Regions from separate parts of the Agrobacterium sp. GW821-FHT02D03 genome, predicted to be linked through region 3. Evidence: riboswitches for the same ligand, from Rfam matches in the RefSeq annotation. Region 3 holds a riboswitch; each other region holds the start of a gene.
What was found. A riboswitch is a leader RNA that binds a small molecule or an ion and turns the genes downstream of it on or off. The one in region 3 is predicted to bind cobalamin.
Positions count from the first base shown of each region.

Region 1: linked by a shared signal. The riboswitch ahead of AC07U5_RS10835 (CbtB domain-containing protein) and the one ahead of bluB (5,6-dimethylbenzimidazole synthase) in region 3 are both predicted to bind cobalamin.
Region 2: linked by a shared signal. The riboswitch ahead of nrdH (glutaredoxin-like protein NrdH) and the one ahead of bluB (5,6-dimethylbenzimidazole synthase) in region 3 are both predicted to bind cobalamin.

Region 1 covers NZ_JBWKVN010000001.1:2,264,444-2,274,124, forward strand. Annotated here, with positions in the region: gene AC07U5_RS10800 (MerR family transcriptional regulator) at 1-242, shown strand, start outside; gene AC07U5_RS10805 (YbhB/YbcL family Raf kinase inhibitor-like protein) at 300-848, opposite strand; gene AC07U5_RS10810 (helix-turn-helix transcriptional regulator) at 947-1,762, opposite strand; gene AC07U5_RS10815 (GNAT family N-acetyltransferase) at 2,105-2,593, shown strand; gene AC07U5_RS10820 (type 1 glutamine amidotransferase family protein) at 2,618-3,190, shown strand; gene AC07U5_RS10825 (hypothetical protein) at 3,187-3,504, opposite strand; gene AC07U5_RS10830 (CbtA family protein) at 3,509-4,216, opposite strand; gene AC07U5_RS10835 (CbtB domain-containing protein) at 4,228-4,410, opposite strand; cobalamin riboswitch at 4,555-4,762, opposite strand; gene AC07U5_RS10840 (c-type cytochrome) at 4,819-5,736, opposite strand; gene AC07U5_RS10845 (c-type cytochrome) at 5,813-6,244, opposite strand; gene AC07U5_RS10850 (metallophosphoesterase) at 6,532-7,380, opposite strand; gene AC07U5_RS10855 (superoxide dismutase) at 7,505-8,107, opposite strand; gene AC07U5_RS10860 (hypothetical protein) at 8,327-8,665, shown strand; gene AC07U5_RS10865 (GNAT family N-acetyltransferase) at 8,771-9,313, opposite strand; gene AC07U5_RS10870 (LysR family transcriptional regulator) at 9,416-9,681, shown strand, end outside.
Region 2 covers NZ_JBWKVN010000002.1:945,558-955,238, reverse strand. Annotated here, with positions in the region: gene AC07U5_RS17770 (DMT family transporter) at 185-1,081, opposite strand; gene AC07U5_RS17765 (ABC transporter ATP-binding protein) at 1,137-1,898, opposite strand; gene AC07U5_RS17760 (FecCD family ABC transporter permease) at 1,895-2,914, opposite strand; gene AC07U5_RS17755 (ABC transporter substrate-binding protein) at 2,950-3,969, opposite strand; cobalamin riboswitch at 4,151-4,366, shown strand; gene nrdH (glutaredoxin-like protein NrdH) at 4,670-4,894, shown strand; gene nrdI (class Ib ribonucleoside-diphosphate reductase assembly flavoprotein NrdI) at 4,903-5,301, shown strand; gene nrdE (class 1b ribonucleoside-diphosphate reductase subunit alpha) at 5,289-7,445, shown strand; gene nrdF (class 1b ribonucleoside-diphosphate reductase subunit beta) at 7,462-8,451, shown strand; gene AC07U5_RS17730 (alpha-glucosidase/alpha-galactosidase) at 8,698-9,681, opposite strand, start outside.
Region 3 covers NZ_JBWKVN010000001.1:1,809,316-1,818,996, forward strand. Annotated here, with positions in the region: gene AC07U5_RS08485 (TerC family protein) at 262-1,251, shown strand; gene AC07U5_RS08490 (helicase HerA domain-containing protein) at 1,344-2,861, opposite strand; gene AC07U5_RS08495 (EamA family transporter) at 2,990-3,877, opposite strand; gene AC07U5_RS08500 (LysE family translocator) at 3,920-4,555, opposite strand; gene bluB (5,6-dimethylbenzimidazole synthase) at 4,662-5,348, opposite strand; cobalamin riboswitch at 5,541-5,720, opposite strand; gene AC07U5_RS08510 (TolB family protein) at 5,754-6,584, opposite strand; gene AC07U5_RS08515 (NAD+ synthase) at 6,623-8,302, opposite strand; gene AC07U5_RS08520 (LTA synthase family protein) at 8,586-9,681, shown strand, end outside.

The DNA.
Region 1 (9,681 bases), 460 kb from region 3:
GCCTCAACATCGATGCGATCCGCGAATTGATCGCGCTCAGCCAGCACCGCGAAATGCCGTGCGCGGGTGCGGACCGCATTGCCGCCGATCATCTGGCCACCGTGCGGGAAAAGATCGCCAAGCTGAAGAAGCTGGAGCACGAGCTGGAGCGTATCGTCTCGCACTGCGATGGGCATTCCATCGAGGACTGCTATGTCATCCGCGCGCTGTCAGATCATGGTCTGTGCGATCACGATCATTGAGACGTCATGCCGGGAAAGGACAGTCGTGATCGCGAGCGACTGTCCTCTGCTACACCCTTAGCGGTTATAGACTGCTGTGATCTTTGCCGTGGCAAGGGTGTTGGCGCCAATCATAAATCCCGCAAGCGCGTTGCTGGCATTGTCCGGCAGGTCCAGATGCTCCGTGCCAAGCGCATGGACGGTGAAGATGTAGCGGTGGACTTCACCCGGCGGCGGGCATGCCCCGCCAAAACCGACTACACCATAATCATTGCGAATTTCCATGGCTCCTGAGGGCAGCTTCTTGCCTGCGCTTGCGCCAAGTTCGAGCGACGTTTGCGAGACGGGAATATTCACCACGTTCCAGTGCCACCAGCCCGAGCCTGTTGGCGCATCCGGGTCGTAGGCCGTAATGGCAAAGCTCTTCGTGCCAGCCGGTGCGCCAGACCAGGATAGCTGCGGCGACTGATTTCCGCCCTCGCAGCCGAAGCCCTTGAACACGAAGGTCGACGCAAGTTGCTGACCCTCGGCAATTGATGTGCTCGACAATTTGAAGTCCGCGGCGCTTGCTGTCGTGGCGGTCAGAAGAGCCAGAATGACGCCGGTCGCAACGTTCTTTTTCAGCATGATAAGGTGTCCTTTCCAGACGTTGATCATGCTCAAAGACATAAACCGGCCAGGAATTTCGAGCTTCCGGCTCGCGATCAAAGACTGTCGAAAAACGATCAGAATTCGGCTGTGCGGATGGAGCGTGGCTTAAGACCGAATCTCTTGCGGAACGCCTCGGAGAAATGCGAGGGCGTCTTGAAGCCGCACTCCAACGCGATACTGGAGATCGGCGTATCCGTCGATTGCAGCATCCCAAGCCCCTTCTCCAGCCTCGTGTTCAACAGGATCTGCGAAAATCCCGGACCGGATTTCGCCAGCCACCGCCGAAAACTGGCTTCACTCATGGCAAAATGGCGCGCGACATCTTCGGCCCGCCAAGGCTGGCTGATGTCGGTCTCTATCAGCCGCCGCACCTTGTTCCAGGGTTGATCTTCCCCTCGCCGGGGCAGATGGACACCGTGATGGCGGAGCCAGACCAACGGCTCCAGAAGCCGATGGCGTTTGACCGACAAGGGTAGAGTATCATCATGCAGGGCCTGCCGCGTGACCTCCACCACATCATAGTCCGCGCTTGCTGCTTGGCGAACGATCTGGACACCGGGCGAGCCTGACGCCCGCGGTGGACCGGCGAAGACCTCGTCAATCAGTTCATGATCGAAGTAGATGCCGGTCGCCCGATAATTCGTAGCGCTGACAGGACGGTTTTCCAAGGTGACGATAGAACCAGAGGGGAAAATCAGGAGGTCACCCGCCTCGCCCACGAATTCGCCATTCACGGGGCAGACAACCCTTTTGCTCCCAACGCAGATGAAGCACAGGAAGGTCACGCCGATGAAGAGATCCGTGAATGTCGCGGCCGTGGCTTGGGTAATGGGAAAAATCGAGACGCCCGTGCCCTGAAGCCCCAATTGCTCTGCGGATTGCGCCGTCATCGATGCTTCTGTCCCTGCCGTTGACCTATCGAGCGCGAGAGCACGCCGCGCAGACACATAGCGGACTGAGGACGACTGATGTCAATGCGCCGCTTGCCCTCGTGGCATGCATCGAGACGGACCCATCCAAAATGCGAGAACCGCCCCTTGACAGCTTTCCAATTCGAGCGCATTGAATCGCCCATGATCAACGAACGCGCACCCATCTCCTGCACGTATTTTTGGGCCTACCTGTAAAGGGCGGCTCGACAGATCACTTTGTCAACAAGCCGCCGTCAGGCGGCTTTGTTGTTTTCCAAGCGTCCTGACGGCAAAAAACCAGACAACCGAAGGACCAGACCCATGACCGAAGATAGCCTCCTCACACTGCCAAGACCGCCCGTCGTCACCATTCGTGGCGCGCGTCCGGCCGATCTGCCTGAACTCAACGAGATGATCACCCTGCTCGCCGCCCATCATGGCGACGCCGCCGCGATCACGCCGCAAAAGCTCGAGCGCGATCTGTTCGGCCAGGTTCCCTGGATCACCGCACTGGTGGCGGAAGCTGCAGGCGAGCTTATCGGTTACGCCATTCTCGTGCCGCTCTACCGCGCCCAGGAAGGCCGCCGCGGCATGGAGTTGCACCACCTCTTCGTGCGGGACGGCCATCGCGGTCACGGCACCGGTCAGCACTTGGTGGCGCGCGCGCGTGACGTCGCAAAACGCTGCGGCTGCGACTTCCTGTCCGTCGGCGCTGCGACCGGCAACTTCGCCGCACACAAATTCTACGAAAACATGGATTTCGTTCCGCGTCCCGTCACCGGCATGCGCTTCATGCAGGCAATTGCCTGAGCTTCTTCGCTTCTGGAGGATGACATGACTCGTATTGCCATTGCGCTGACGCAAGACTTTGCCGACTGGGAGCCTGCACTGCTTGCCGCTGCGGCCCGCAGCTATCTCGGTGTCGAGATCGTCACCGCTTCACCCGACGGCCAGCCTGTGACGTCGATGGGCGGATTCAAGGTGATGCCGGACACGTCCCACGACGCCCTCGACCCGGAGACGATCGACGCGCTGGTCATCCCGGGCGGTTTGAGTTGGGAAAAAGGAACTGCGCCCGATTTTAGCGATCTGGTCCATCGCTTTAGGGCAAAAGGCCGCGTGGTTGCAGGCATCTGTGCTGCGGCCAGCGCGCTCGCCGGCACCGGCATCCTGAACAGTGTGGCCCATACAGGCAACGCCCTGGCGTCGCATCAAAAATACGGCGGCTATGACGGAGCAACGCTCTACCGCGATCAGCCACAAGCCGTCAGCGATGAGGGTGTTGTCACAGCACCGGGCAATTCACCGGTCAGCTTCGCGAAAGAGGTGTTGAAAGCCCTCGGTCTATGGGGACCGGAAGCCGAAGCCGAACTGTCGGTATTTTCCGCGGAACACGTGCCGACTTAACGATCCAGCACACGGCAGAGGCGCGCCGGTCCTTGCGCGTCTTCTGCTGTCACGGCTCGGCGAAGATCGCGGCTGTTGATATGGAGGCTGCGCTCGAAGGGGATACTCAGCCGCTCGATCTTGTTGGTGGCCGCCGCGAGAAATGCGTCGCGGTTTGCCACGAAGTAAGCGCGACAGGTTTCTTCCGTCAGCGCATCATTGATCAACACCTTGAAAGCAAGCCGATGCATGGCGCAAGGCGCGCCATGACCGGGAACGGAAAAACGCAGGCAATCGAGGTCATCGCTCCAATCGACTGCGTTCTCCTCTGTCATCATGTCACTTTACAGCGTCGAAGCGCTTGAGGAACAGGCCGCTGAGGGAGCCCAAGATCAGCCAGAAAACGAAGCTCGTGACGGTGGCGAGCACGACGAAGCGGCGTTCCAGCGGCAGCGGCGCCAGCGCATGTTCACCCGCAGGTGGCAATGGCGCGCCGACGACATGCGGCGCAACGATCAACACGACGGCAAGGATCACCGCCCAAGGCTCCGAGCGGCGGAAGGCCAGAAGCGCAATGCCTCCGGCAGTTGCGGCAGCAGTTGCAATCCACCAGACCTGACGCGCACCAAGATCGGCCGCGGGGCTGCCCGGCAGTTCCGGCGGCAAGCCGATCATCGGCGCCAGCATGACGGCGGCGAAGCCGGCGAGCCCCCAGAACAGACCTTCGCGCCAGCCGCCCTGAGAGCCGCGAAGCGAGATCAGGCCCGTGAGCACCAGCGCATAGCCGATGGCCGTCAGGACATTGGCGGCGACGGTGTAGGCATTGCGCTCGAAGCCATCCGCAGGTGCCCAGGCTTCCGCGTCATGGTGGTGATCCGCGGGGGTGGCGGCATCATGTGAATGACCGGCCTCGCCACCCGCACTCTCGAAGGTCTCCGCCTGCAGGATCAGTGGCGTGGTGCCGACCGCTTGCATGGCGCTGACGGCAAGACCCGCGATCAGGCCGACGAGGACTGCGGTAAAGACGATGTTTCTGAAAAACGGCATCTCATCTCCCCTCAATGGCAGGGGAAAGCATTGGCGTGGCGCGCATCATGCGCCGCATTGTGCATGGCCTCGACATGCGAGAAGCCAACGAAACCGACAATGAACAGGCCAAGTGCAACGGCACTCAACGCTTGTAAGAGTTTCGATGTGGTCGAGGAAACGGCGCTCGACGCCGTATTCTGTTGGATAGACATGGTGACCCTCTTTTTCAGCGGCGCGTTACTTTCAGGCAGCCGGACGCACGCGTTCAACTTTCACCACGGGGAAAGACAAACAGGGCTTTTCGGACGGATGGTGCCAACCCGAAAACCGTGCTCTTCCGGACACCCCGCCGGCATTGACGACACTTCGTGATGGCAGGTCTCCTGGCTCGCGGGTCGTAGCCTTGAAAACACCTTCCCGATGCCAAGTTTGGCATCAGTGGCTGTTGTTTTCAGGCTCACCGCTCACAGTTGCGGGGGCAGCCACGAATGAGAGCGAGGCTCCTATCGTGTTCCCTTTTCACTTTCCGGCAGAACCGGAAAGACCATCACGCCTCTGTTATCGGTCAGGGGTTGTGGAGAGTCAATGCGAGAAGCTTGAGCCTCCCGTATTCACAGATGTCAACGCGCTGGAATAGCCTTGAGATAGGCGGCGATCGCGTTGCGATCTTCGGCCGAAAGCTTCGCCATATTCTGCTGCACCTTGACCATGGATCCGCCGACGCTATCGAAATCTGGGGTGAAGCCCGTTTCGAGATAGCTGGCGATATCGGCGACCGTCCAGGAACCGATGGCTTGCGAGCCCGGCGTGATGTCGGGGATCGTCCCCTCACCCTCTGGGTTCGGGCCGCCTGCCAGCCACTTGTCTTTGCTGAGACCGCCAAGTGCCGTGCGTGGTGTGTGGCACTCGCCGCAATGGCCCGGGCCTTCCACCAGATATTGGCCGCGCGCCACATCGGCGCTGGCATTGGCAAGCTGCACGCGTGGCGCGCCCTTGTCGAAATAGAGGAATTTCCAGCCGCCGAGCGCCAGTCGCATGTCGAGCGGGAATGGCAAATCGTGAGGAGGCGCGTCGTTGGTGCTGGCGGGCAGCGTCTTCAGGTAGCCGAAGAGATCGTTGATATCCTGCGCCGTCATGCGGGCATAGGACGTATAGGGGAAGGACGGATAGAGATGCTCGCCGTTCTTTCCGACCCCTCGGGTCATGGCATCGCCGAACTCGGCCACCGTCCAGCTTCCGAGACCATGCTGTGGATCGGGCGAAATATTGGGAACATGGAAAGTGCCAAAAGGGGTTGGCAAGGACTGGCCGCCGGACAGCATCTTCAAGGCATCGCCGCTGGCATTCGGAGCAGCATGACAGCTTGCGCATCCGCCTGCCCAAAACAGCGTTTCGCCATTGGCAAGATCGGGTTCACCCAGATTGGCCCAGTGGCTTGGCGGCTGGCGCTCAGGTGCGGTCACCCACATGAAAATGCCGAAGCCGGCGAGACCTGCGACCGCAATACCGCCTGCCAGCTTTCCCCAGATGGATGCCATCCGCCTCTCCGCTATCGATAAAATATCATTGAAGGAAATAGCCCGCCGCTGAACCGGCGGGCTCTTCTTGGGTCGCTTACTTCTTCACACGATAGGCCTGATGGCAGGAACTGCAATCGGCGCCGAGAGTCTTGAGGGCAGCGCCCGTGCTCGCCTGATCGGTGGGCAGTTGTGCAAGAACGGCATCGGCATCTGCGCCGAGCTTTTCCGACTTCGCCTTGAAGTCCGCAAAGTTCTGCCAGATGGCAGGCGACGCAGCGCCACCCTCGGAGCCTGCCGGGAACTGGTCCGGGAATGCCTTGGCGTTGGTGCTGATCGTGGTGACAGCTGTCTTCACGGTCTCGGCGTCATAGGGCTTCTCGCCCTTGGCGATCGCGCCGAGTGCGCCCATGGCGCCACCGATCTGTTTCATCAAGCCTTCACGCTTTTCAACCTCGCCGGCCGCGGAAACCGCTCCGGCGCAAAGACAGCCTATGAGAATGGATGCGGCAATCGTCTTGAATTTCATGCTCTCTCTCCTTGTTCCGGTGGCACCGGAGGTGGTTATTCGCCGTTCCGCATCGACTTCACGACGCGCGGATGCGTGCCGGGCGGCACACCGAGTCGAACAGAAATGAAGATGCAGGCTTCACATGGCAAAAAGAAGTCACATTCAGGTGATTTTCCAGAGGAAAATCAGATACCTAAACTTGGCTTTTTCAGTTTCCTTTGCGCCCATGGCAAGCGGCGAGAAAGGCCGCCTTACTGCGCCGACAGATCTTCGACAATGACGGGAGCGGCCACGCGGTCCTGACGTCAAAACATCAGAACGCGGTTTGTCTCCCGGCCATAGCCACGCAGGACGATGCGGTCCGGATAAACATCGGCGATGGCAAAGGCGTTCTGGTCCGGCGTGTCCACCATGCCTTTGACGTTGACGAAGTGAGTATTGCCGATCACGCCGTAATTGCCATCGTGATTGTGCCCGCAGAACCACGCTCTGACGCTGTGATGAGCGGCCAGCAGTTTCAGCACCTCTGGCGCGTCCCACATATTATGCGCGTTCGCCGGATAGAGAGGATAGTGGCAGAAGAGGACGACCTGCTCCTGCATGGCATCGGCCTTGGCAAGCGTTGCCCCTAGCCAGGACAGTTGCTCATTGCTGAAAGAACCGTTCCAGTCCTGTGCGTTCAGGTCTCCGGCCTCGCGTAGCGCCTCTAGACGGGTCGTGGCAAGCTCGCGGCGCGGATCGCCAAACGGAGGCGCGAAGGTGCTGACATCATTGCCGTCCAGCACGATGAAACGGAATTCGCCGAGACTGAAGTCATACCACCTTGCCGGCATGCCGAGCCGGTCGTGGACCTTCGGCAAGTGCTCCGGCTCGACAGCGAAGTCGTGGTTTCCGGGTAGCAGAATGGAGCGATGCCTGAGGTGATCGTAACAGCCAAGGATACCGTCGAAGCTCTCCCAGCCGCGGTCGATCAGGTCGCCGAGGGTGACGACGAACGCCAGATTCTCCTGGTTGAAGGCGTCGATCGCAGCCGTCAACTTTTTCGTGCTCTCCGCGTAAAAGCGATTCATCTCCGGTCGGGCTGGGATGTCGGCATATTGCGGGTCAGCGACGATGCCGAAGGAAAAGAGCGGTGCGATGGATGTGGCTGTCATGATCGCTACCGCTTAGAAGCGCCGCATGACAGAGGTGTGACAACGCCTGCCAGGATCGGAAGAGGTAGCAAAGCAAAACACCCGGCGCAAAGGCCGGGTGCTGCTTATCCGATCGGTCGGAAAATTACTTGGAAGCGGCTTCGTAGCGCTCCAGAACGTAATCCCAGTTGATGAGATTATCGACGAATGCTTCGAGGTACTTCGGACGCAGGTTGCGATAGTCGATGTAGTAGGAGTGTTCCCATACGTCGACGCCGAGGATCGGCTCTGCGCCGTGGACCAGCGGGTTTTCACCGTTCGGGGTCTTGGAGATTTCAAGCTTGCCGTTCTTGACCGAAAGCCAGGCCCAACCCGAACCGAACTGCGTGGTGCCGGCTGCGATGAAGTCAGCCTTGAACTTGTCGTAACCGCCAAGATCGGAGGCAATCGCCTGCTCGAGCTTGCCGGGCAGCTTGTTGCCGCCGCCGTCCTTCTTCATCCACTTCCAGAAATGGACGTGGTTGTAGTGCTGGGCAGCGTTGTTGAAGAGGCCAGCATTGGTGCCGAAAGACTTCTTCACGACTTCTTCGAGCGACAGGTCGGAAAGACCGGCTTCTGCAGCCAGCTTGTTGCCGTTGTCCACATAGGCCTTGTGGTGCTTGTCGTGGTGAAACTCCAGCGTTTCGCGCGACATGTAAGGCGCAAGCGCGTCGTAGTCGTATGGGAGTTCGGGAAGTTCAAAGGCCATGGTTTTACTCCTTGTTGCAGCGGCTGGGCCGCTCCTCGAAACCTTGTGCGCGGACCATAGGATCAGCCGTCAATTCAGGCAACCTGTGAATTGTCAAAATGTTCCAGCAAAAGAGAAAATTCCTCTCACGCCTCTTCAAAAACATGATTGCGACCCAGTTTGCCGTACCGATTCCGAGCGATCCGTTCGGCTGATCCGATGAGAGACTATCGAAAGGACATGGCAGTGAAACGACAGGCTTTGGTTTTGATCATGGCATCCCTTATGGCGCTCCCCGCAGCCGCATCGTCCGATAGTGCCTGGGAAGCGTTCGTCGCCGACGTGCAGGCAAAATGCCTCGATGCGGGCGCAAGGTTGATGGATGACGCGAAGGCCGTCGTCGATCCGACAGGAAGCGAAAACTACGGCTTGGCGATCCTGACCGGAAAGGCGAAAGGAGCAGATGCAACCGTTAGTCACATCTGCGTTTACGACAAGAAGACCAAGGCCGTGGAGCTCGGCAGCGAATTGTCGGCCGGTTCCGTCAAGGTCGAGCTTCCTGGCTCCACCAAGCCCTGACCGTCTGTTCAAGACTTTTCGCTCGTCTAACAAACATGGTCATTCAAGAACCGCCGCGTACTTAAACTACGTGAGCAGTTGTGATTATTGGATAGATCGTCAGATTTAAACTCTGGGCGTTCTGTCCGCCTCGCCCAGCGGCCGCTGCATGAGAACGATGTCCAGCCAGCGGCCGTGCTTCCAGCCGACGGATTTCAGGGTCCCCACCATCTCAAACCCCGTGGCGCGGTGAACGCCGACAGAAGCGGCGTTGTCGGAATCGCCGACAACCGCCACCATCTGGCGAAAACCCCTTGCCGCCGCCTCTTCGATCAGTGCAAGCAGCAGGGTCTTGCCGATCCCCAAGCCCTTTCTGTTCGGATCGACATAGATGGAGTCTTCCACCGTTGCGCCATAGGCCGGGCGGGCACGGTGGGGTCCGGCGTACGCGTAGCCGACAACCGCGCCTTCGATTTCCGCGACGATATAGGGGAAGCCGCCGGCAAGGAGTGTTCTCCGGCGCTCCCGCATAGCATCAGCCGTCGGCGGCTCGATTTCGAAGCTGGCGCTGCCATAAAGGACGGCGTCACGGTAGATTTCAACGATCGCAGGGATATCCTCCTCTTCGCAGGGGCGGATGATCATGGCGGTTTTTGTGGCGGAGGTCATTGCGGAAAGTCCTGAAGGGGTATGCGGTCGCTGCAATCTGCACCAGAGACATATCAAAATAAAGATTATAGATCTTATGCAGAGCATAAGGGTTTCTTTGATATGGATTTCGACCTTCGACAGTTGAAGAGCTTCATCGATGTCGCGGATCTCGGTAGTTTCTCCGCGGCGGCGGAGAAGGTTGGGCTGACACAGCCCGCCATCAGCCTCCACATTCGGTTGCTTGAAAAGCAGCTTGGCGTTCGGCTCATCGAGCGCGTCGGGCGACGGGCGCAACCGACGTCGGCAGGACGCGATCTTCTGGTGCATGCACGGCGTATTGCCGACGAGGTGTCTCAGGCCATCGAGACAGTCGCGCCGCATCGGAG
Region 2 (9,681 bases), on a different contig from region 3:
CTGACGGTTCGAAGTATCTTTTATGGCAGGATCACTAACGGGGAAAAGAGCCCCTCTAGCGCTGGTATTAGAGCACGGTCCAAGCAAAACCGTGCCGCGGTTTTGCGATAATGACATGCGACCGCAGCAGCCTTCACCGCACGCCCTCGATCAGAGTCCATAACGCAAAATGGCAGAGCGCAATCTATGATTGAGGGCGCCTGCGCCTTCCTTCCATGGCAGCCAGCGCTGCACCGACGAGGATCAGCGGCAGGGCGGTGATGAAAGTGCTGGAGAGCGGCGACCTGAAGATCAGCAAGTCCGCCAGAATCGGCCAGAGGATCGCAAGATATTCGAAGGGCGCCAGCAAGGATGCTTCGGCGTGTCGAAAGGCCATCGTCATGGCGATATGCGCAAAGCCACCGAAAAGGCCGGCGAGAATGAGAAGTGAGAAACCTATGGGGTCCGGCATCACCCAGCCGAAAGGCACGGTGAAGAGACCGCCAATCATCGAGGCAATGACGAAGTAGAAGGCGATCGCGCCCGGATGTTCCGTTCTGCTGAGACTGCGCACCATGATCAGGGCGAAGGAGGTCAGCACCCCCATCAGTAGACCGAGGATATAACCCCACATTCGCGCGTCATCCATGACGCCGTGACCGATCTCTGGCCACACCAGCGTCACCACCCCGGCAAGCCCGAAAAGCACACCACCCACACGCCACTTGGTCAGCCGTTCGGAGAGAAGCACCACACCAGCAACACTGGTGAAGGTCGGCGAGAGGTAGGTGAGAAGCGTTGCCTCCGCCAGGGGCAGGCGCGCAATGGAGGCAAAGGACGCAAACATCGCAGCAGCCCCAAGACTGGAGCGCAGCAAATGGCCAAAAGGGCGTCGCGTCGCTAACCCACGCGGAAATTCGTTGCGCCACCATAGAAAGATCACGAGCGGGATCAGCGCAAATGCCGAGCGGAAGAAGACGATCTGGCCGACAGGCACCTCACCCGAGGTCGCCTTGATGCAGATCGACATGGCTGCAAAAAGAAATCCCGAGAGAACCCGAAGGCCAATGCCAAGCGTCTGGTTTTCGCTGATGGTTTTCACAAGTGTCCCTGGACCGTAGATGGGTGGTTGCTGCCACACATTCAAACGCGATGTTCTATCGAAGAAACTGGATATGTGGCTTGGCGTGGAAGCGTGAGGCCTCGACGACGGCTTCAACCGAAAAGACGTCCCGCAAGAGATCCTGCGTCATCACCTCCTCCGGCGTTCCTGACGCCACGATCTTGCCGGTCTGCAGCACGATCAGGTGATCGCAGTACATGGCAGCATGGTTGAGATCGTGGAGCGCGATGATGCTGGTGACCGGAAGCTGAGACACGAGACGCAAAAGGCTGATCTGATGGTGGACATCCAGATGATTGGTGGGCTCATCGAGAATGAGTTCCTTCGGCGACTGCGCCAAGGCGCGGGCAAGATGAGCACGCTGCTTCTCACCGCCCGAGAGGCTCTGCCAGGCATCGTTGCGTTTGGCGGTCATCTCTGTGCGCTCAAGCGCTTCATTCACAGCCGCATCGTCTTCCCGCGTCCAGCCGGAGAACATTGACTTGTGGGGAAAGCGTCCCAGCTTGACGACGTCGATGACCTTCAGATTGACGTTCGTCGTGGCGTGCTGCTCGATGAAGGCGATACGCTGTGCAAGAGACTTGCGGCGGATCGTCTTGATATCCTTGCCGTCCAGCAGCACCTGGCCTGAATGGGGTTTCTTCAACCCACTGAGCAGGCGAAGCAGCGATGTCTTGCCGGAGCCATTCGGGCCGAGAAGTCCAAGCATCTTGCCGGGTTCGACCGTGAAGGAAATGCCATCCAAGATCGTCTTTGCGCCGACCTTCCACACCAGATTGTCCGCTGTGATACTCATGACGCGCGTTGCAGCCTGTAAAGGATGACGGAGAAGAACGGCACTCCGACCAGAGCCGTCACCACGCCGATGGGCAGAACCTGCTGCGGCACAAGCGTGCGCGAGGCGATATCGGCGAGCACCATGAAGATCGCCCCGGTGATGGCGCAGGCCGGCAAGAGCCGTGCGTGCAGCGGCCCGACGACGAAACGTGCTGCATGCGGAACCACGAGACCGACAAAGCCGATCGTCCCCACCATACTGACGATGGTGGCGGTGATGACTGCGGTCAGCGCAAAGAGAATGATGCGCGTGCGCCCGACATTGACACCGAGTGAGGCGGCCGCCTCATCGCCGAAGGCAAAGGCATCCAGCACGCGCGCATGGAACAGGCAGCAGATCAGACCGAGACCGACGACGATGGACACGAGACCGACATCCGGCCAACGCACGCCACCGAAGCTGCCGAGAAGCCAGAACATCACGTCGCGGGCCTGCTGGGCATTGCCGGAAGTGGTGACCACATAGGATGTGGCGGCATTAAAAAGCTGAGCGGCTGCAACACCCGCCAAGATCGTTCTGTCTGCGCCACCGCGCGCCCCATTGGACAGAATGGCAACCAGGAAGAATGCCGCAAAGGCGCCGAAGAAGGCACCCAGAGACAGCGACACCGCGCCGGCACCGATCCCGAGAATGACGACGGCTACGGCACCGGTCGAGGCGCCAGCGGAAATGCCGAGAACATAGGGCTCAGCCAGCGGATTGCGCAGCATGGCCTGCATGATGGCCCCGCACATGGCGAGGCCCGCGCCGCAGAAGACGGCCACGAGCGCGCGGCTCAGCCTGTATTCCCAGATCACTGCCTCATGGATGCGGCTGATCTCGACCGACGTCCAGCCGAGCTTGTTGGTGATGGCGGCATAGGTGGTCGAGAGCGGAATTGGCAAATCGCCAATCCCGACACTGATCCCGACCACGAGGGCAATCGTCGCGAAGCAGGCAAGATAGAGCGCTACGGAGGCAACAAGCCGTCGCATCCCGCTACCCGATCGATCCTTTGCCGCCACCGAACTCACTTCAGGCCGAGGGTCTTCAACTGCTGAGCAATCTGCTCGGCGCCGTAGATCGTCTGAACGCTCGGGTTCATCGCCTGCGCCGGCATGATGACAAGCGCCTTATTCTTGACTGCATTCATCTGGCTGGTGGCAGGGTCGCTATTCAGGAACTTGATCTTGGCATCTGCCTTGTCGAGTTCCCAGCGATTGCGGTCGACCTGCGTCACGACGATCACGTCGGGATTGGCGGCAATGATCGTTTCCCAACCAATGGCCGGAGATTCGGTTTCGGTGGTAATGGCATTGGTGCCGCCCAACAGATCGGCGATATAGCCCGATGGGCTGTTCTTGCCGCCGAGATAGGCGTCAGCCGACGGCGACGGGCTGGAGAACCAGAAGACATAGGAAAGCTTCTTGCCATCCTTCGGCGCATCAGCACGCAATGCAGCTTCGCGCTTCTTCAGGTCGGCGATGACGGCCTGACCCTTGTCGGCCACGTCAAAAATCTGCGAGAGATCATCGATCTCCTTATACAGCGTCTCCATGTTCCAGAGTTTGGAGCGATTGCCATAACCGGACTTGTCTTTGGACATGTCGTCCAGCGCGCACATGCTGGGCGAAAGATAGGTGGAGATGCCAAGCTTGTCGAAATCTTCGCGCTTCGCCACCTTGCTGGTGGGGCCGACGAGCGTCGGCAAAGCGGCGGTCACAAAGTCCGGGTTCTGTGCCAGGATGGATTCGAAGGTCGGAAACTCGACGGTCAGAACCTTGACCTTGGCGTTTGCCTCGGCGACCTGCGGCAGAACCTTGTTCGGCCAGAAGGCAGTGCCAACCATCTTGTCCTGAAGGCCAAGCAGCAACATGATCTCTGCACTGTTCTGACCAAGTGCCACGGCACGCTCAGGTGCCTTGCTGAAGGTGACCGTGGCGCCGCAGTTTTCGATCGCCAGAGGATAGGTCGTCGCAGCCGTCGCCGGGTTTGCTGCAAACCCTGCAAATGCACAAAATCCCACAGCCGCAAAAAGACGCTTCATCATCACCCGAAATCCCGTTGAACGCGGCTCCCGCCGCACAATGCCTGCGCCTATAATCACCTCTCCTTGTACAAAACAAGACCGTTTGCTTCATATTATGGTGTCGGCATTTTTCCTGTTGATATCAAGATCAGCCCAGTTCGCGTCGTTGCAACAGCCTATTGACGCATTGAACGAAATGCCTACTATATCTGGTATTCAAGGTTCTTCCGATTCTGTCGGGAGCGAAGATGGGAATACGGTGCGCGAAGCCAGCAATGGTGGAGCAATGCCGCAGCTGCCCCCGCAACTGTAAGCGGCGAGCATTCTCTCAGCAGCCACTGAAACATAAGGTTTCGGGAAGGCGAGATGAATGTGACGACCCGCGAGCCAGGAGACCTGCCTTGAGTCAATACGTCCACCGGCGGGGTGCCCGGAAGGTCGCGAATGCGTACGGGATGACCCTGTGCGTCTCGCTTCCCCCATGCCTTCGCGTAGAGCCACTTCGGGGTGAAGTCCTATGATTACGAGTTCAGTCTTTTATCCGTTGGAGTAACCGGCGTCTGAGGCATGGTGCACAAAAGCGTTCAGCGCTTTTGCTATCTAGCTATGCGACAGCAGTGTCCGGCAGACCACGGCTTTGCGTTTAACCCTGTTTTTAAACCGTCACGCGCTTCACGGCGCGAGAGCGATTTCCCATGCCTTTTTTCGAACGAGGATCAAGATGAGCATCACCGTCTACAGCAAACCCGCTTGCGTTCAATGCACTGCGACCACCCGCGCGCTCGATCGTCAGGGTCTCGACTATACGATCGTCGATGTCTCGACTGACGAGCAAGCCTATGAGCGGGTGCTCGGTCTTGGTTATCGTCAAGTGCCAGTCGTGATTGCCGGCGAGACGCATTGGGGGGGCTTTCGGCCCGACATGATCAGCACGCTTGCATCGTGACGCAGACTATGGCGGGGGAGATCGTCTACTTCTCGACGCGCTCGGAAAACACGCATCGCTTCGTGGCCAAGCTCGACACCCCCGCCCGCCGCATCCCGATCAGCGCTGCTGTGACTCTGCATGTTCCAAGCCCGTTCGTCCTCATCGTCCCGACCTATAGCGGCGAGAACGGCAAGGGCGCGGTTCCCAAACAGGTCATTCGCTTCCTCAACGATGCGAATAATCGAGCAAACCTTCGCGGCGTGATTGCTGCGGGCAATAGCAATTTCGGCGCGACCTTCGGGATCGCCGGCGACATCATCTCCGCCAAATGCGGCGTGCCCTATCTCTATCGCTTCGAGCTGATGGGGACGGGTGAGGACGTCGTCAATGTCAGACAGGGATTGGAACGATTTTGGACACGTTGACACTCGAGAGGCCCCTGAAGCAGTCGGACGCAGCAGTGCTGGATTACCATGCACTGAATGCGATGCTGAACCTTTACGATGAGGATGGCCGGATTCAGCTGGACAGGGACAGGCTGGCAGCGCGCCAGTACTTTCTTCAGCACGTGAACCAGAACACGGTGTTCTTTCACAATCTGCGCGAAAAGCTCGATTATCTTTTGAGTGAAGGCTATTACGAGCAGGTAGTGCTGGACCAGTACGCCTTCAACTTCGTCCGCGATCTCTTCGACCATGCCTATGCGAAGAAATTCCGCTTCCCGACATTCCTCGGGGCTTTCAAATACTACACGTCCTATACGCTGAAAACCTTCGACGGAAAACGGTATCTGGAGCGGTACGAGGACCGCGTCTGTATGGTGGCGCTGACGCTGGCGCGCGGCGACGAGACACTGGCGCGCGGCCTGGTGGATGAGATGATCTCCGGCCGCTTCCAGCCGGCAACTCCGACTTTTCTCAATGCGGGCAAGAAGCAGCGCGGAGAGCTCGTGTCATGCTTCCTGCTGCGCATGGAAGACAATATGGAGTCGATCGCCCGCGGCATCAACTCGGCATTGCAGCTCTCGAAGCGCGGCGGCGGGGTGGCCCTTTCACTGACCAATCTTCGTGAAGCCGGTGCGCCGATCAAACAGATCGAAAACCAGTCCTCCGGTGTCATTCCGGTGATGAAGCTCCTGGAGGATTCCTTCTCCTACGCCAACCAGCTTGGCGCGCGCCAGGGTGCAGGCGCCGTCTATCTCAATGCCCATCACCCCGACATCATGCGTTTCCTCGACACCAAGCGCGAAAATGCCGACGAGAAAATCCGCATCAAGACGCTGTCGCTCGGCGTCGTCGTTCCGGATATCACCTTCGAACTCGCCAAGAACAATGAGGATATGTACCTGTTCTCACCCTATGATGTGGAACGCATCTATGGCGTTGCCTTCAGCGAAATTTCGGTGACGGAAAAATACCGGGAGATGGTCGCCGACAGCCGGATCCGCAAAAAGAAGATAAAGGCGCGCGAGTTCTTTCAGGTGCTGGCCGAAATCCAGTTCGAAAGCGGCTATCCCTACATCATGTTCGAGGACACGGTGAACCGCGAGAACCCGATTGCTGGGCGCATCACCATGAGCAATCTCTGCTCGGAAATTCTTCAGGTCAGTGAAGCCAGCACCTATGAGGCCGACCTGTCCTATGAAACGACGGGGAAGGATATTTCCTGTAACCTTGGCTCGCTCAACATCGCAGCGGCGATGGATTCGGACGATTTCGGCAGGACGGTCGAGACCGCAATCCGCGCTTTGACGGCCGTCTCGGACATGAGCCATATCGCCTCCGTGCCATCCATCGCCAAGGGCAACGCAGAGAGCCACGCGATCGGCCTCGGCCAGATGAACCTGCATGGCTATCTGGCACGCGAGCGGATTTTCTATGGCTCCGAAGAAGGCGTGGATTTCACCAATATCTATTTCTACACGGTGACCTATCACGCACTGAAGGCTTCCAATCGCCTGGCAGTAGAGCGTGGTCAGCGCTTCAAGGGCTTCGAACAGTCCAAATATGCGAGCGGCGACTACTTCGACAAATACACGCAACAGGAATGGAAGCCGTCAACGCCGCGCGTTGCCGATCTGTTCGAAAGGGCCGGCATTCACATCCCGACACAGGAAGACTGGCTGGTACTCAAGCAGGCTGTGATGGAGGGTGGGCTGTACAATCAGAATCTCCAGGCGGTGCCGCCGACCGGCTCGATTTCCTATATCAACCACTCGACCTCCTCCATCCACCCGATCGTCTCGAAGATCGAAATCCGCAAGGAAGGCAAGATCGGCCGCGTCTATTATCCGGCTGCCTTCATGACCAACGACAATCTCGAATACTACCAGGACGCCTACGAGATCGGGCCTGAGAAGATCATCGATACCTATGCGGCCGCCACGCAGCACGTGGATCAGGGATTGTCGCTGACCCTGTTCTTCCGCGACACCGCCACGACACGCGATATCAACCGCGCCCAGATCTATGCCTGGAAGAAGGGCATCAAGACGATCTACTACATCCGCCTTCGCCAAATGGCGCTGACCGGCACGGAAGTGCAAGGTTGCGTCTCCTGCGCCCTCTGATCATTCGGTAACAACCATGAACATCCAACTGAAGACCACGGCGCCAAAGGCTGCCACCGCGATCCGCGCGATCAACTGGAACCGCCTTGAGGACGATAAGGACCTCGAGGTGTGGAACAGACTGACGGGCAATTTCTGGCTGCCGGAAAAGGTGCCGCTCTCCAACGACATCCCGTCCTGGGCAACGCTGAAGGCCGAAGAGCAGCAATTGACGATCCGCGTCTTCACCGGACTGACACTGCTCGACACGATCCAGAACGGCGTCGGGTCAGTCCGCCTGATGGAAGATGTGGCGACACCGCATGAAGAGGCGGTGCTTTCCAACATCTCCTTCATGGAGGCCGTGCATGCCCGCTCCTATTCGTCGATCTTCTCGACGCTGTGCTCTACGCCCGATGTGGACGATGCTTATCGATGGTCGGAAGAAAACGAGTTCCTCCAGCGCAAATCGTCCCTGATCCTGGAGCAATATGCCTCTGACGATCCATTGAAGAAAAAGGTAGCGTCTGTCTTCCTTGAAAGCTTCCTGTTCTATTCGGGCTTTTATCTGCCGATGTACTGGTCGAGCCGGGCCAAGCTCACCAATACGGCAGACATGATCCGCCTCATCATTCGCGACGAGGCGGTGCACGGGTACTATATCGGCTATAAGTTCCAGCGCGCGCTCGAACGGTTGCCAGAGGCGGCGCGCCAGGAGATCAAGGATTTCGCCTTTGATCTGCTGCTTGAGCTTTATGACAATGAAGCGCGATACACCGAAGCGCTTTACGACGGCGTCGGCCTGACCGAGGACGTCAAGAAGTTCCTGCACTACAATGCCAACAAGGCGCTGATGAATCTCGGCTACGAGGCACTGTTTCCGCCGGAGGCCTGCAAGGTCAATCCGGCCATCCTTTCGGCGCTGTCACCCAATGCCGACGAGAACCACGACTTCTTCTCCGGCTCCGGCTCTTCCTATGTCATCGGCAAAGCAGTCGCCACAGAGGATGAGGACTGGGATTTCTGAAGCGCCGCGCGTCCTTTGGAGCGCACGAAGGACGCCTTACCTATTTGAATCGACGCATCGGCCAGAAAATCGAGCCTGATTTTCTGGCCGATGCTGTAGGGTACAGTCAGTCCCGCAGCCTCAGGCATCTCCAATGTGCTTGAGAAAGTGCCTGAGACGTAGAGTAGTGGCGAGTCCCAACCGCGAACGATTGCGGCGATCATACTGGCGGCAAGTGTGAGAAAAGCGCCGCCAAGCCTTGTTGGATCAGCGTGCCTGTGTCCACTCCGGCAGCCAGTCGCGGTGGGCGACAAGAAGGTCATCCACCATCGACCAGATCTGATCGAGGTCGAGTTCCGCCGCCGTATGCGGATCCATCATCGCCGCGTGATAGATGTGCTCGCGGTTTTCGCTCATCATCGCCCGGACCGTCAGTTCCTGGACGTTGATGTTGGTGCGCATCAGCGCTGTCAGTTGCGGTGGCAATTCGCCGATAAAGGTTGGCTGCACGCCGTTATGGTCGACGAGGCAGGGCACTTCTGCGGCGCAGTTATAAGGCAATGAGGTGATGCAGCCATTGTTGCGCTGGTTTCCGTAGATTACCGAAGGCTCGCCGGTCCACACCGAGTTGATGATGGACGAGGCATATTCTTTCGATTGCTTGACCTCGATCTTGTCGGCCGAGCGATAGGCGGCCGCCTCACCCTTCCAGCGTTCGATCTGCTCGATACAGCGCTTCGGATATTCATCGAGCGGAATGCCGAATTTCTCGATCAGGTCCTCACGGCCTTCCTTGATGAAATAGGGCGTGTATTCCGCGAAGTGCTCGGAGCTTTCGGTGACGAAGTAACCGAGGCGCGTCAGCATCTCGTAGCGGACCTTGTTGGGGCAGCGTGGGTTCCAGCCGGGCTTCGGGGCACGGCCTTCGCGGTAGCCGCGCACCAGATCCGGGTAAAGGTTCTTGTAGCTGCCATCCGGCTGGCGGTGTTCGAATTCAAGGAAGAACGCCATGTGGTTGATGCCAGCGGAGCGGTAGCGAATTTCCTCGTAGGGAATATCAAGATCGAGCGCCAGTTCCATCGCCGTTCCCTGAACAGAGTGGCAGAGACCCACCTGGCGGATTGTCGGATATTTCTCCGCGATCGCCCAAGTGTTGATGGCCATGGGGTTCACATATTGCAGCATGATGGCGTTCGGGCAGACCGCCAGCATGTCCTCGCAAATCTTCCAGAGGTGCGGCACGGTGCGCAG
Region 3 (9,681 bases):
AGTCAACGAAACACACCGGGCATTGCTACCCGGCGTTGGAGCGGCTTCTAGGGGCGCTTCATAAAAATGTCAACGATAAAACGATAAAAGCCTCTTGAAAGCTGCGCTGCGCCTCCCATTTCATCCTGGTGATCAGGACTCGGGCCCCTCTGGCGTATTACCGGACAATACGCGATGTCGAGTCTCCAAGGTTGGGGCGTCGTCTATTTCTCATCACGTTCCCGACCATTGAGCCAACCTCGTCCGGACAAAGGTTGACTGATGGACTTTCTGTTTACGGATTTTCTCGGTACCCCCACATGGATGTGGGGCATTTTCATCACTCTCGTTTTAGGCCTCCTGGCGCTCGATCTTGGCGTTCTCCATAAGAACTCCAAGGAAATCGGCATCAAGGAAAGCCTGCTGATGTCAGGCTTCTACATCGCCATCGGCTTGGCCTTCGGCGGCTGGATCTGGTTCCAGTCCGGTCAGCAGCCGGCGATGGAATATGTCACGGGCTTCGTGGTGGAAAAAAGCCTGGCGATGGACAATATCTTCATCATCGCCATGATTTTTTCCTACTTCTCGATCCCGCGCCAGTATCAGCACCGCGTGCTGCTCTGGGGTATTCTCGGCGTGATCGTCCTACGCGGTATCATGATTGCCGCCGGTGCTGCGATCGTCGAAAACTTCCACTGGGTTCTCTACCTCTTCGCCGCGTTCCTGGTGTTTACGGGCATCAAGATGCTGTTCTCGGCAGATCACGAGGAACAGGACATCGGTAAAAACCCGATTCTGAAGTTCCTGCGCTCGCGCCTGCCTGTCACCGAAAAGCTTCATGAGGAGCGTTTCTTCGTCAAGCAACCCGACCCCAAGACCGGTCGGTTGAAGACCTTCGTCACGCCGCTTTTCCTGGCGCTTATCATGGTCGAAATCGCCGACCTGATCTTCGCGGTGGACTCGATCCCGGCAATCTTCGCGATCACCACCGATCCGTTCATCGTCTACACGTCGAACATCTTCGCGATCCTTGGACTGCGCGCCCTCTACTTCGCGCTTGCCGCCCTGATCCACCGCTTCGCATACCTCAAATATGCCTTGGCTGCAGTTCTGGTCTTCGTCGGCTCGAAGATCTTCCTGGCGGACATGCTGGGCATCGCAAAGATCCCGCCGTCCATCTCGCTCGGTATCACCGTTGCGATCCTTCTGACGGGTATCGTCGGCTCGCTGTTTGCCACGAGAAACGACAAGAAGGTCATCGACGAAGTCTGAAGACTTCACCTTCACGACTTGGAAAGGCGGGGCGACCCGCCTTTTTCTATGGGCCGGCGATTCTGGCTATTTGGAGATTTACAAGGTCGACGTTATTCCGCGGCCAAGCTCACATCGCCGTCGGGTGCATCTGCATCGCCGGGCGCGGTCTTGGCGTCAAGCTCGGGGAAAGCCACGATGCGCTTGCCGGAAAAGTCCGCATGCACCACGACCAGTTCCTTTTCCTCGAAGTATCCAAGCAGTCGTCTTGCGCGGCGCGCCGAATGAGTACCGTAGGCGCGTGCAATCCGCGCGTCCGAGGGGCATGGCTCTTCGGCAAGAGCTGCCTTCACCAGAAGCAGGAACACGCCCTGCAGGTCATCGGAGACGCTGCGGGAAAGCTCCAGAGCCTTCTGCCAGTTTTCGCTTGCCGCCATTTCCACATCCACACCCGAGCGGGTAATGGCGATCTGGCGGCGGAACTCCGATAGCGCCATGGGCGTGCCCGGAATACGGCGCATCCGGGCGCGAACGAGAAAGTCCTGATAGAGGACGGCATCGGTGCGATAGGCCGATTGCGGGTCATCGAGGATTTCGGTCAGAACAGCCGTGATCTTTTCCTCACGCTCTTCCGGCGTCAGCTCTGGCTGGCTCGAACGCGAAGGTTGTTCGGAGGCTGGTGCGATGGCCGCTGGCGTCGAGCGCGAAAGTTCGGCGAGAATGTCAGTCGTCGGCCGCGGTGCTGGCGGCGTGCGACGGACAACAGGACGATTGAACTCTTCCGGGTCTGGCGTGAAGATCAAATCCTCCACATCCTGCGGCGCGTCCGGCAGCGGCATGAGCTTCGGCGACGAGGAGCGCGCCGAGGTTTCCACCGGGCCGATAACGATCGGCAGCGGACGCCGCGACAGAGCAGGTCCGAGGGCAACGAAATTGCCGCGCTGAAGATCGCGGAACATTTCGGCCTGACGACGGTCCATGCCGAGAAGATCGGCGGCGCGCGCCATGTCGATATCGAGGAAGGTGCGGCCCATGAGGAAGTTAGAGGCTTCGGCCGCCACGTTCTTGGCAAGTTTTGCCAATCGCTGTGTGGCAATCACACCGGCAAGACCGCGTTTACGCCCGCGGCACATGAGGTTGGTCATTGCGCCGAGCGAAGCCTTGCGGGCATCTTCGGTGACTTCGCCACCGACGGAGGGCGCAAACATCTGCGCCTCGTCCACGACGACCAGCACAGGATACCAATATTCGCGATCGGCATCGAACATGCCATTGAGGAAGGCGGCGGCGGCGCGCATCTGCTGCTCGATATCGAGGCCCTCCAGCGTGAGCACGCAAGAGACACGGTGCTGGCGAATGCGATTGGCAATGCCTGCAAGCTCGGCTTCGGTGCGCTCCCCATCCACCACAACGTGACCGAACTTGTCGGCCAGCGTGACGAAATCACCTTCGGGATCGATGATGACCTGTTGCACCCAGGGTGCCGATTGCTCCAGCAAACGGCGCAGCAGATGCGACTTTCCGGAACCGGAATTGCCCTGAACCAGCAAACGCGTGGCGAGCAGTTCCTCAATATCGAGCTTGGCACTCTGCCCGCCCGAAAGCGTTCCCATGTCGATACCGACCTGCACGTTGACCCGTCCCTGCACTGCAATGATCAAAAGCGCCGCTTCATCGCGCGGCGAACACTCTCTTTACCAAAGTTTTCCACAAATGCCCCGCCGCATCGCAACAATGCACAGGGAATTGCAGATCGCTCTCACGCGTTGCCGGATGGCGCACGACCGAAAGACAGCCGACGTCCGAACACATTGAGTGCCAGACCGGCAACGACGAGCGCACTGCCGACGATTTCCAGCGTGGTGATGTGTTCGGCGAAGGCGAAGTAGGCGCCGAGGAAGCCGACGATCGGCACCAGCAGAGAAAACGGCGCGACGGTTCCTGCCGGATAACGCAGCAGCAGAAAGCTCCAGATCCCTGCCCCGACAATCGTCGCGCCATAGGCCATATAGGCAACGACGGCGACCGTCATCATGTTGGCATTTGCCAAACCTTCGCCGATCGCCTGCGGGCCTTCGAGCAGCAGCGAAAGCGCGATCAGCGGCAGAACCGGTGCGAGACTTGTCCAGGCAACGAAGGAGATCGCGTTGACCCGTCCGACCTTGCGATTGACGATATTGCCGATTGCCCAGCTGAAAGCGGCACCGACGCACATGAGGAGAGGCACAAGAGCGGTCAGTTCCAGACGTTCAAGTCCGATCACCGCAAGACCGGAAAAGGCAACGGCGGCACCAGCGATATGGGACTTCAGCGGAATTTCACCGAGCATCGTCACGGCCAGCGCCATGGTGAAGAACGCCTGCGACTGCATGACGAGCGAGGCAAGCCCTGCAGGCAGGCCCCACTTGATCGCCGTATAGAGCAGGCCAAATTGCGCGCAGCCCATGACCATGCCGTAGACGACCATGTGCTTCCAAGGAACCTTCGGGCGCGGCAGAAAGAAGATGAGCGGCACGGCTGCGAAGAGGTAGCGCAAGGCTGTGAGAAACAGCGGCGGCATATCCATGACGCCGACCTTGATCACCACGAAGTTGAAGCCCCAGAGGAAGACGGTGACCAAGGCAAGAAGGATGTGCGGCACTGACATTGGTATATTCCAGAACTCGGCGCCGCACGGATTGGCGACGGTTTAGGCGACGGCTTTCTTCCAGCCCGCCGCGAGCAGTCCGGCACCAATCAATAGTCCGCCACCGGTGCGATTGACGACGCGCTGGACGGAGGGCTTGCGGATGGTGTTGCGGGCCGCACTTGCCAGCAACCCATAAAGAGCGGCGTTGCAAGTCGCAAGCACTAGAAAAGTAACTTCGAAAATAAGCACCTGCGGCCAGAACGGCAGGGTCGGCACCAGGAACTGCGGCAGGAAGGCAACGAAGAAGATGATGCTCTTAGGGTTCAGTGCCGTGACGATATAGGTGTGGAGGAAGATCTTTAGTGGACGCTCACGACCCGTCACGTCACCCTCGCCTTCAGCCGACGTGCCGACAGGCGCGCGCCAGAGCTTGATGCCGAGATAGATCAGATAGGCAGCGCCCACCCACTTCAAGACCGTGAAGAGAGCGGCGGAGGTCGCGAGCAGTGCACCAAGACCCAGCATGGACGCCGTCATGGCGGTAAAGTCGCCAAGCGCTACACCGGCAACGGTGGCGCTACTTGCCTTGCGTCCGTGACCAAGCGCGTAAGAAATGACCAGCAAGATCGTTGGTCCGGGAATGGCGAGCATGATGGCAGATGCGGCAACGAAGGCCAGCCAGTTTTCAATCGGCATAATATGATCCCCTCTCAAAATGAGAGTGAACTAAGCCACCGGCCATGAGGACTGGCAAGTGGATTTTTGGGCGCCGGGAAAGCAAGCTGCGCGCGGCGGAACCTGCCTATTTCTCGCCCCACCGGTCTTTGAAAATCAGTTCGTCCAGCGGCAAACGCTGACGCCAGCCCTTCACCGCTAACTCAGGCTCGGCATAGAGTTCCGAGACATAGCCGACGCAGAGCCACGCGACGATTTCGATGTGCTCAGGGATACCAAGGATTTTTCGAATATCGTCGTCATGGAAGATGCTGACCCAACCGACGCCGACCCCTTCGGCGCGTGCCGCAAGCCAGAGGTTCTGCACGGCGCACACGGTGGAGTAGACATCCATGCGCGGATTGTGCGTTCGCCCCAGCACGACATCGCCACCTCTTGTGGGATCGCAGGTGACGCAGATGGAGAGCGGCGCCTTCCGGATGCCCTCCAGCTTGAGGCTTCGGTAGAGCGACTGCTTATCGTCGGGAAACATCAAGGCCGCTTCCTCATTGGCGCGACTGAAAGCCTGCCACACGGCATTTTTGATGTCTGCATCGCTGACGAGAGTAAAATTCCATGGCTGCATGAAACCCACCGAGGGGGCGGAGTGGGCGGCGGAAAGCAGCTTGTTGATCAGTTCATCAGAAAGCGGATCGGATAAAAACTCGTTGCGGACATCACGGCGGGTCTCGATGGCGCGGTAGACCGCAGCCTTTTCGTGCCTGGCAAATTCATAGGCCGGCACCGGTCCGGGTCCATTATCATCAGGTCGCATCGTCAATCCCCAACAATGTAGAAAGACCACGAGTGCGCCTTAGAGCGCCGTGCGTCCTATTGGACGCACAAAGGACGCTCTATCTTCTTTGATCTACGCATCGTGCTTTCCGAAAATCGATTTCGATTTTCGGGCCGATGCTGTAGGCAGGGCACAAACGCTCTTCCTAACAACCTCCCGCCGTCCGCGCGGACTGGTCTATCGTGTCAGGCCGGTCTTCTGACTTGGCTTCGTCTGCCCGTTGCCGCCTTCCCGATTGCTCAGTGGCTTATGGCAACAGGCATCCGCCTCACAGCGTTGGGCACGTTGCGGTCTCGCACCGCATTCCCGATTCTCCTGCCAAAGGCAGGCACCTGACGACGTTGCGTATGGGCAATTGCCGATCGGAAGGCAAGCGCGCTACGTCTATCCAACCGGAAAATATCGCACATAGGCGAATTCATCACCGTCCGGTGACCAGTTGGGTGAGTTCATCGTTCCCTGCCCGCCAAAGAGATCGAAGAGCGTTTCGACGTTGCCACCATCCGGGTCCATCAGCCGCACGCGAACATCGAGATCACGCGGGTGGTCGAAGACGTCGCCGTCATAGGAAATGAAAACGACCTTGTCTCCCTTGGGAGATGGATGCGGAAACCAGTCGCCATATGGGCTATCGGTGATCCGCTCAACGCCCGATCCATCCGGTCTCACCCGCCAGATCTGCATCTGTCCTGTGCGGCTGGAGTTGAAGTAGATCCACTGACCATCGGGCGAATAATCCGGACCGTCGTTTCGCCCCTCGCCATGGGTCAGACGTGTTTCGGTGCCGGTTTCGATGTCCATGGCATAGATATCGAAAACCTGATCCCTGATCCCGCAATAGGCAAAGCTTTTGCCATCCGGCGCCCAACCATGCCAGTAGGACGGCAGGTTCCGCGTCATCAGTTTCGGCGTGCCGCCGACGGATGGAAGAAGATAGATCGCGCTCTTGCCAAACTCGACCTTGTCGGAAATGGCATAAAGAGAACCGTCGGGCGAGATGCCGTGGTCGTTGTTGCACTGAACCGCGAAGCCGGTGTCTACCTTATCGACCTCGATGTCTCCAGTAAGGGGCAGGCGGTAGAGGACGCCATCGCTGTTGAGCAGCAGATATTGCCCATCTGGAGACCAGTTCGGCGCTTCGAACAGTTTCTCGGTCTGCCAGACGATCCGATTTTCACGGGTACGGATATTGAATATCTCGACTGAACTTCGCATCGTTCCTCCCGCTGCGATTGCCCACCGACCCGTCGGACCTACCTGTCGCGGAATCGATTGGTAATAGGATACCTGCGATCGCGACCGAAGTTCTTCTTGGTAATCTTCACGCCAGGTGCAGACTGCCGGCGCTTATATTCGGCCAAGTACAACAGATGCTCGATGCGATGAACCGTTGCAACGTCGTGACCGCGCGCCACGATTTCGTCGACGGACATTTCCTGTTCCACCAGGCACTCGAGAATATCGTCGAGAACCGGATAGGGTGGCAGCGAGTCCTGGTCGGTCTGATTGGGCCGCAATTCCGCGGATGGGGCCTTGGAAATGATGTTGGCGGGGATGACTTCGCCCGAAGGCCCAAGCGCGCCGGGCGGCACGTGGGCGTTGCGCCATCTGGAGATGGCATAGACCTGCATCTTGTAGAGGTCCTTGATGGGGTTGAAGCCGCCATTCATATCGCCATAGAGCGTGGCATAGCCGACGGACATTTCCGACTTGTTGCCGGTGGTTACCACCATCGAACCAAACTTGTTGGAAACGCCCATCAGGATCGTGCCGCGCGCACGGCTCTGCAGGTTTTCCTCGGTGATGCCCTCTTCCGTTCCTTCGAACAGATCCGACAGCGCCGTCATGAAGCCATCGACAGGTTCGGCAATCGGAACGATGTCATAACGGCAGCCGAGCGCCCTGGCGCAATCGGCGGCGTCCTTCAGCGATTCTTCCGAGGTATAGCGGTAGGGCAGCATGATGCAGCGCACCCGCTCCTCGCCCAGCGCATCAACCGCGATTGCTGCGCAGATGGCCGAGTCGATGCCGCCGGAAAGGCCGAGAACGACGCTCTTGAAGCCATTCTTGTTGACGTAGTCGCGGAAGCCCAGCATGCAGGCCCGGTAATCGGCCTCCTCGCCTTCGGGAATATGGGAAACCGGACCATGGCTGCAGTGCCAGCCATTCTCCGTGCGTTTCCAGTCCGTGACCGCCAACGTTGCTTCGAACTGGCTCATCTGGAAGGCCAGCGTCTTGTCGGCATTGAAACCGAAGCTCGCGCCGTCGAACACCAGTTCATCCTGGCCGCCGAGTTGGTTGACAAAGACCAGAGGCAGGCCACTTTCAATGACCTGGCGGAGGGCGACCTGATGACGGACATCGACCTTGCCGCGATAATAGGGCGAGCCATTGGGCACCAGCAAAATTTCGGCGCCGGCCTCGGCCAGCGTCTCGCACACGCCGAAATCGTTCCAGATTTCTTCGCAAATCGGAATGCCGATGCGAATGCCCCTAAAATTATAGGGGCCGGAGATAGAGCCTTCGCTAAAGACGCGCTTTTCGTCGAACTCGCCGTAATTCGGCAGGTCCACCTTGTCGCGCAACGCGACGATCTTACCGCCATCGAGCAGAGCTACCGAATTGTGCCTGCCCTTTTCGCCCTGGCGCGGGAAGCCGATAACGACGCCCGGCCCGCCATCCGCGGTCTCCGCGGCCAACTCCTCCACTGCCTTGAGGCAGGACTTCAAAAATGCCGGTTTCAACACCAGATCTTCTGGCGGGTAGCCGGAGATGAAAAGCTCCGTCAGCAGAAGAAGATCGGCGCCTTGCGCTGCCGCATCGGCTCTTGCCTCGCGCGCTTTGGCAAGGTTGCCTGCGACATCGCCGACGGTCGGGTTGAATTGTCCAACCGCAATCCGGAACGTGTGGGGAATGGTCTGTGCTGTGCTCATGCCTTCCTCAATATCGTGCCGGCTCTTACAGTGCAACGCGCCGCATAAATTGTTTCAAAACAATGGCCAGTCAAGAAGGTTCCGGCGGGTGCATGCGCGAAATAAACGGCTCACGCGATGGTTATCCTCGAGACCTGTGAATTTTGCATAGTTCATGTCGCGTTCATTGCGCGCATGTGACAGTTAGATGACGCTTATATGACAGGTGATTCACACCTGCTTTCGAGACTGCCGGAGTAGAAACGTGACGAAATCGGTACCTAGAACAACGGTTACCGAAAGGATGAAGCTCGTCCTTTCAAAGCCGTGGACACGGTCCCCTGCCCGCCTCGCAAACGATGCACAAATGCTGGCCAATCTGGTCCTCGCAGCGGTGCTGCTCGTCGTCTGCATGGAATGGATCGCGCGCGGCACCTTGCATGATGTCGGCTCCTTTTTGCTGTCACCTGCACGACCTGGGCTGACGACGGTCGTAGCAGTCTTCATCGGCCTCATGGCGCTTGATGCCGTCTTCGGGCGTCATTACCAGTCGCTTCTGGTTGCCGTCCCGCTAATGATCCTGCCGGCTTTCATCTCGAGCCAGAAGCAGCTTTACCTTTCCGATCCGCTCTATCCTTCCGACCTGCTGTTCGGCCGCCAGATCCTTCAGCTTTTGCCTGCCATGCTGAAGGCTCAGCCCGTGACCGCACTCGCCGTTGGGGTTGCACTTTCGCTCTCTGCGTTTGCCATTGTGATGCTGTGGCGCCTTTCGCGGCGTGCCATGCCTGTGATGTCGTTCAAAGCTAGAATTTGGAGACTGGCGCTTGCCGTTCCACTCTTCGTCAGCTTTGGCTCCATGATGGAATATTCCAGCTATTCCTGGATCAGAGACCGCCTCAACATCATTCCGATGATGTGGGATCAAAAGGAAAACTATCGCCATAACGGTTTCCTCATGGCCTTCGCCTTCAATATCCCGATGGCGAAAGTGACAGCACCTTATGGCTATGGCGAGGCGACGATCGCGGACATTGCGTCCGACAGTTCCGCCTTCGCGGTCAACCATTCCAAGCGTCCCGATGTCATCATGATCATGAGCGAATCGCTGTGGGATCCGACGCGTCTGGAGAATGTCACGCTCTCGAAAGATCCGATGCCGCGCATCCGCGCCATGCAGTCAGGCCATGTGTTTTCGCCCGAGTTTGGCGGCATGACGGCAAATGTCGAATTCGAAGCGCTGACCGGCTTCAGCAATGCGTTCCTGCCCTATGGCAGCATTCCCTATCAGCAATATGTGCGCCGCCCTGTTCCTTCGCTTGCGACCTTCTTTCGCTCGGAGGGATATTCCGCAGTCGCCGTCCACCCATTCCAGGAATGGTTCTGGAATCGTCGTGAGGTCT